Linked DNA regions of Priestia megaterium. The protein of the gene in region 1 interacts with the protein of each later gene in a pairwise test. Links are inferred from orthologs where the notes say so. Each region holds a gene or a part of one and is shown in the gene's direction. Other genes may lie near its edges.

Region 1 (4,253 bases):
TGTCCTTCGACTTACACAAATTAGCTCATCGCTTTATTAATATAACATCCGCCACAGAAAAAAGCAATCAATTTTTAAATAGTTTTTTCTATTTATACATATTTCGCGAGAATCCACAAAATAATATGCATGCGTAGCTATTCACTCTCTACATTTTTAGTCTATTTTAACTCATGTACGAATATACTAATAGACCAACCTATGCGCAGTTTTTGAAAAAGGATGTGAATAGCTTGTTTCAAATCACTGATTTCCCTGAATTTTCATGGTCGTACTCCAGGCATAAAATGGTCACACAGTGCAACCGAAAGTATGCATATCATTATTATGCCTCACATAACGGATGGCTTGACAGCGCTTCTGCGCAGTCTCAGAGTGCTTATCGTTTAAAAAAGGTTTCCACTTTATCTATGTACGCCGGACAAGCCGTTCGTCAAGTGATTACAGAGGCCATTTCTGACTATACATCTACAAAGCTTGTCCCGAATGAACAGAGCTTAGTCGAGAAAGTGCAGCAACTACTAAATAACGCACTGCGTGATTCTACTGACTATGGAGAGCTTTGGTATCATAAGCCTGCTCAGTATAAGATGCTTTTAGAATTCTACGAAAACGGCTATATTTCTAAAAAAGATCTTAAAGACATGCAAAAACGGGTACACATTTGTGTACATCACTTTTTACAAAGTAAATCGTTTTGCGACATCTTATCTTCACCTTTTTTAGAAGTAGAGCCTCATCAGTCGTTTCGTTCTATAAATGTGTATGATCATAAAGTATATGCGCCTTTTCATTCTCTTTTTAAAAATCCAGTCACAGACCAATTTACGATTGTTGATTGGAAAACAAGTAAACAAACAAAAGATGATTTGTTTCAACTGGCGATATACGCCCTCTACGTGCTAGCTGAATATAATATTTCCGTTGATAAGATAAAAGTCCGAAACGAATACTTGCTTTCAGGCAGTTCGCGTACGTATCAGCTTACTCTTCACGAAATTGAAGCGATTCTTTGGCAAATCGATACAAGCATTGATTATATGAAAACTTTTTTGGAACACTCAGAGGTAAATCAGCCTCTTCCGCTTGAGCATTTCCCTCAAGCAGATACGCCCGCTTCCTGTCACGGCTGTGCATTTAAAGAATTGTGCCAAACGAGATAAAAAATATCTGAAGATGATTTATATTTTTCACTAAACTTTTTTATTGTCAAAAGAACCTTTGTTAGCATATAATTTGCATTAAGGAAACATTTTATACTTCATATAAAAAAATTAGCTTGGGCTATTTATTGTTCATCAAAGAAAGGAGCACTAGACATGAAAGATCAAAACGGCAGTAAAGCCTTATCAGCTATGCAGTTAAGTGCTCAAGACGTATTGTCAGGTAAAACAAAAGGAATTAAGCGATTATTGCCTTTTTTAGGGCCTGCTTTTATCGCAGCGGTTGCCTATATTGACCCAGGGAATTTTGCAACTAACATTGCAGCAGGCTCTCAATACGGATACATGCTGCTTTGGGTTGTATTAATTTCTAACTTAATGGCTGTCTTAATTCAATCGTTATCAGCTAAATTAGGGATTGCAACGGGCTTGAATTTACCTGAGATAGCACAGGAACACTTCCCGTCCTTCGTTTCTTTTGGGCTTTGGATCCAAGGGGAATTGGTCATTATGGCGACGGATTTAGCAGAATTTATTGGGGCTGCTCTTGGAATTTATTTATTATTTCATATTCCTTTGTTCCCAGCTGCACTTATCGCAGCGGTAGGTTCTTTTGCTATTTTAGAGTTACAAAGACGAGGTGTTCGACTGCTAGAAGCAGCTATTGCGGCGATGGTTTTTATTGTAGTATTAGCTTTTGGGACTCAAATGTTTCTTGCGCATCCAGACGGCGCAAGTATTGTCCACGGCTTATTTGTCCCTCAGTTTCACGGAACAGACAGCGTGCTGTTAGCTTCTGGGATTTTAGGTGCTACAGTTATGCCGCACGCGATTTATTTGCACTCAGCTCTTACGCAGCGCCGCGTGGTAGGAACTACAGAATCGGAGAAAAAAGCGATTTTCCGCTTTGAATTTATTGATATTGTTATTGCCATGATTATCGCTGGTGCAATTAATGCAAGCATGCTGATTGTCGCAGCCGCTCTATTCTTTAAAAACGGACTAAACGTGCAAGATTTGGACGTGGCTTTTACACAATTTGAACATTTAATTGGTCCCTTTGCAGCTATTGCGTTCGGCGTTGGATTATTATCTTCAGGACTTTCAAGTTCTTCGGTCGGAACAATGTCTGGAGATGTCATCATGCAAGGATTTATTAAACGCAGAATTCCTTTATATCTTCGCCGGTTCATTACAATTATTCCGCCGCTTTTGATTATCGGATTTGGCGTAAATCCAACAAGTGCACTAGTTGTCAGTCAAGTTATTTTATCGTTCGGAATTGCATTTGCGCTTGTTCCTCTTATTATGTTTACGAGTAATAAAAAAATCATGGGCGGATTGGTTAATCATAAAGCAACAACTACTGTAGCTTGGGTGATAGCTGCATTAGTCATTTGTTTAAATATCTTTTTGATTTATCAAACGATAGCATAGCAAACTAAACAACTTACCCAAATAGTGCTTTTTTTAAGAAGAAAAAAAGCAAAAAAAGAGACCACATTTGTTAGGCTGCATCTAACTTTTTGAGGTCTCTTTTTTAGTATTCTTTTATTAAACCATAGCAAAAATGAAATAGACGAGAGTTCCAATAATAGCCGATAGCACTAGGTAACCCACTGGATATAAATAAGAGTAGTTTTTTTTACGGATTGAAAGAATACGATCAACAATAAAAATAAGAATGACGCCCATCATTCCGAATTCAAACATTAAAAACCCAAAAATGGCGTGGAATATGAATGACATGATAAAATCATTTTTTTTACTACGGTCTTTTACAAAAGCACTGACTAATAAATCAACGATAACCGTGCCTAACGTCCCCATTATTAGAAAGAATGGCGTAAAGAATAAGAGATATAAAGGAAATAAATCGATGAAATGCGGGCTGTTTTGTTTAATAGAAAAATTAGGAATTGACTCTTTTATACCTGGTATAAAACAAAAAAGCAAAGCGAAAAGAAACGCAGCTATAATAACGGCGGATAGTTTTCTATTTAAATGCATGTTTATTTTTTTATTACTGAATTCAGTGTTTGTTTTTGTATTATTATAGTTCATTATGTCTTTAGCGTAATGTACGCACCTTTTCCTTTCTCATAACTTTTTATTCAAATTTTATCTCCAGCTGTTTTTACCGACACTTACAATGATACACGTTCTTTTTGAACTTGACTATACTAACGCGCTTTATGTCTATTCTCTTTTTATGTCTATCGTTTGCTACGCTTCCCTTGTATATTCCTTCTTTTTATTCAGGGGTTGTAGTATCGTTTGCTCTTTCTATGAGAAACAAGATGGTTTTACAAAAAACGCCTTCTTTTTCTATAAAACAAAAGACAGGCATTTTTTCTGTATGTAATTAATAATCTTGTTTGGCTTCTTCAAACTTAAATACATCTGCTCGTTCTGATTGCTGTGTAATTAACAGGTTATACGTATGGTTGGCCTTTTTTGGAATTTTAAATGCGACATCGAGTTTGAGGGGTTCATCGTTAAATAGTGACGGTGATGAAAAAGCTGTCCACAGGGTGTGCGGGGTTTCTGTAGCTAAATTTCCTCCATCAGACGGTTCGTAGGTTTGATGAGTTGCCGTGTCTTGTAATGTAAACGTTGTGTCGTTTAATACTACAGTCGAATGTTCATTAAGTGTTCGCTGGAACTGAACGGATACGACAATGTACTGGGTGTTTACTTGTTTAGCTCCTTTAACAGGATAAAATTGGGCATCCGTTGGGGACACATAATATTGACCGTGTTTTGATCGTTCTCCAAATGCTAATCGATCATCGGTTTCATCTTCTTGAGCTACCCGACTTACAGGGGCCATCGTTTCATCTGTTGCTGAAATGGTGTCTGCTCCCGGGGCATGTTTAGGTTGAGGGGTTTTGTAAGTGACGTGCGTATCGCCTTGTTTGTCTTCGCAAGCGGCGAGACTTGTGAACAAAACAGCCGCTACAAGGCTTCTGGTAACTATTTTCTTCATGTTATTCCTCCAATGACTAGTCTACATTCTATGCTACATGGTATTTAAATGGGAATAAAGGATAAAATTGGTTAAATATGAAGAAAGAAGAAAAAATTACT
Region 2 (2,794 bases), 1.8 Mb from region 1 along the record:
ACGATTCGTAATGAGATGTCAGACCTAGAAGAACTTGGATTTATTGAAAAAACTCATACTTCTTCAGGGCGCGTTCCGTCTGAGAAAGGTTATCGTTATTATGTTGATCATCTAGTGTCCCCGCAGCACTTGAAAGCAAGCGACGTTTCGACGGTACGTTCGGTATTCGCTGAACGCATTGTAGAACTGGAGCAGCTCGTTCAAAAGTCAGCGCAAATTTTATCTGATTTAACGAGTTTAACGTCTATTGTGCTAGGACCAAAAGCGGTCAGCCATAAGTTAAAACAGCTTCAGATTTTACCTTTAACGGCTCAGTCAGCTGTTGCCATTATTGTGACCGATACAGGACACGTTGAAAGTCGGACGATTACGCTGCCGAGCAGTATTCAACCTTCCGATATTGAAAAAATGGTTAACATTTTAAACGAAAAGCTCATCGGCGTTCGCATTACTGATTTACATGATAAAATGTACAAAGAAGTAGCGACGCTCTTAAAAAGCCATATTCAAGGGTATGAGCAGACGATGGATATACTCAATGATGCATTAAAGCTCAACATGAATGGCAAATTAGTAGTTGGCGGCAAAACGAATATGTTTGCTCAGCCGGAATTTCATGATCTTAATAAAATTCGCGGGCTGTTTAACATTATTGAACATGAACAGCAGTTTTATAAGCTGTTAAGCCCAAATGAGGCTGGCATACATGTGAAAATTGGCCATGAAAATAAATTGAATGAAATGGTAGGGTGCAGCTTAATTACAGCTAGTTATTCCTTTGGTCACGAACAGCTTGGCACAATTGCTATACTAGGACCGACCCGCATGGAATATGCGCGTGTGATTAGTTTGCTTACACTGCTGTCATCAGATATGTCTCAAGTATTAACAAACTTGTATAAAGAATAAAGGAATCGGGTGGAATATATTACTTCCATCCTTTCCCTGTGATAAAATAAAAATCGTTGTTTAAAATGTGAAAATGTGTGTAAACATTTAAGGGAGGTGAATGAATTGTCAAACGAAAAGCAAGTAGAAGAACAAAACGAAGAAGTGGTTGAAGAAGTTCAAACAGACGCTGCTGAAGCAACTGAAGCTGAAGTGTCTGAGGAAGTAAACCCTCTTCAACAAGAAAATGATCAATTAAAGCAACAGCTTGAAGAAGAAGAGAATCGCTACTTACGTCTACAAGCTGATTTCGATAATTTCCGTCGTCGTTCACGTCTCGATGCAGAAGCTGCTCAAAAATACCGTGCTCAATCATTAGTTTCGGATATTTTACCAGCACTTGATAACTTTGAACGTGCATTACAAGTTAACACAGCGGACGAACAAACTAAATCTGTGCTGCAAGGTGTAGAAATGGTATACCGTCAATTAGTAGAGGCACTTCAAAAAGAAGGTGTTGAAGCAATTGAATCAGTCGGGAAAACTTTCGATCCATACGAGCATCAAGCAGTGATGCAAGTAGAAGACGATGAATACGAACCAAACACGGTAGTAGAAGAGCTTCAAAAAGGTTACAAATTAAAAGATAAAATCATCCGCCCTGCGATGGTTAAAGTGAATCAATAACACTACATATTATGAAGGAGGTCATTGTCAATGAGTAAGATCATTGGTATCGATTTAGGTACAACTAACTCTTGTGTCGCTGTATTAGAAGGCGGCGAACCAAAAGTAATTCCAAATCCAGAAGGAAACCGTACAACGCCATCAGTTGTGGCATTCAAAAACGGTGAGCGTCAAGTTGGGGAAGTAGCGAAACGTCAAGCTATTACAAACCCTAACACAATTATTTCAGTTAAACGTCATATGGGTACAGACCATAAGGTAGAAGCTGAAGGAAAGCAATACACGCCTCAAGAAATGTCAGCTATCATTCTTCAACATTTAAAAGGTTATGCTGAAGAGTATTTAGGTGAGCCTGTAACAAAAGCTGTTATCACAGTTCCTGCTTACTTTAATGATGCTGAGCGTCAAGCAACAAAAGATGCTGGTAAAATTGCTGGTTTAGAAGTAGAGCGTATTATTAACGAGCCTACTGCAGCAGCACTTGCATACGGATTAGAAAAAACAGATGAAGATCAAACAGTTTTAGTTTATGACCTTGGTGGCGGTACGTTTGACGTATCTATTCTAGAACTTGGCGACGGCGTATTTGAAGTTCGCGCAACTGCAGGTGACAACCGCCTTGGTGGTGACGACTTTGACCAAGTAATCATCGACTATTTAGTAGCTGAATTCAAAAAAGAAAACGGCGTTGATTTAAGCAAAGATAAAATGGCGCTTCAACGTTTAAAAGATGCGGCTGAAAAAGCGAAAAAAGATTTATCAGGCGTAACATCTACACAAATTTCTTTACCATTTATCACTGCTGGAGAAGCTGGTCCTCTTCACTTAGAGGTATCTTTATCACGTGCTAAATTTGACGAGTTATCAGCAGGCCTTGTAGAGCGTACAATGGCTCCTGTGCGTCAAGCTTTAAAAGATGCAGGCCTTTCTGCAAGCGAACTTGATAAAGTAATCTTAGTTGGTGGTTCAACTCGTATCCCAGCGGTACAAGATGCAATCAAAAAAGAAACTGGTCAAGATCCTCACAAAGGTGTAAACCCTGATGAAGTAGTTGCACTTGGTGCAGCAATTCAAGGTGGCGTATTAACTGGGGATGTAAAAGACGTTGTATTACTAGACGTAACGCCTTTATCACTAGGTATCGAAACAATGGGTGGCGTATTTACAAAGCTAATTGAGCGTAATACGACGATTCCAACAAGTAAATCACAAGTATTCT

Evidence for each region. Proteins that work in one complex are often made in the same cells at the same time.
Region 2: the proteins of LIS78_RS13260 (region 1) and grpE interact in binary tests that used the Escherichia coli proteins (3 or more experiments, as listed by UniProt). The link is inferred for Priestia megaterium from one-to-one orthologs.

The regions. Positions count from the first base shown.
Region 1 is NZ_CP085442.1:2,620,637-2,624,889, forward strand. The notes cover bases 601-3,459. They hold LIS78_RS13260 (Nramp family divalent metal transporter), read left to right. Parts: upstream 601-1,319; coding sequence 1,320-2,600; downstream 2,601-3,459. Other genes in these bases: LIS78_RS13255 (PD-(D/E)XK nuclease family protein), read left to right, coding at 601-1,163; LIS78_RS13265 (hypothetical protein), read right to left, coding at 2,718-3,173. Also shown: more of LIS78_RS13255, read left to right, coding at 234-600; LIS78_RS13270 (hypothetical protein), read right to left, coding at 3,529-4,152. UniProt on the Escherichia coli protein: H(+)-stimulated, divalent metal cation uptake system. Involved in manganese and iron uptake. Can also transport cadmium, cobalt, zinc and to a lesser extent nickel and copper. Involved in response to reactive oxygen.
Region 2 is NZ_CP085442.1:4,450,594-4,453,387, reverse strand. It holds grpE (nucleotide exchange factor GrpE), read left to right. Parts: upstream 1-1,014; coding sequence 1,015-1,575; downstream 1,576-2,794. Other genes in the region: dnaK (molecular chaperone DnaK), read left to right, coding at 1,606-2,794; hrcA (heat-inducible transcriptional repressor HrcA), read left to right, coding at 1-909. UniProt on the Escherichia coli protein: Participates actively in the response to hyperosmotic and heat shock by preventing the aggregation of stress-denatured proteins, in association with DnaK and GrpE. It is the nucleotide exchange factor for DnaK and may function as a thermosensor.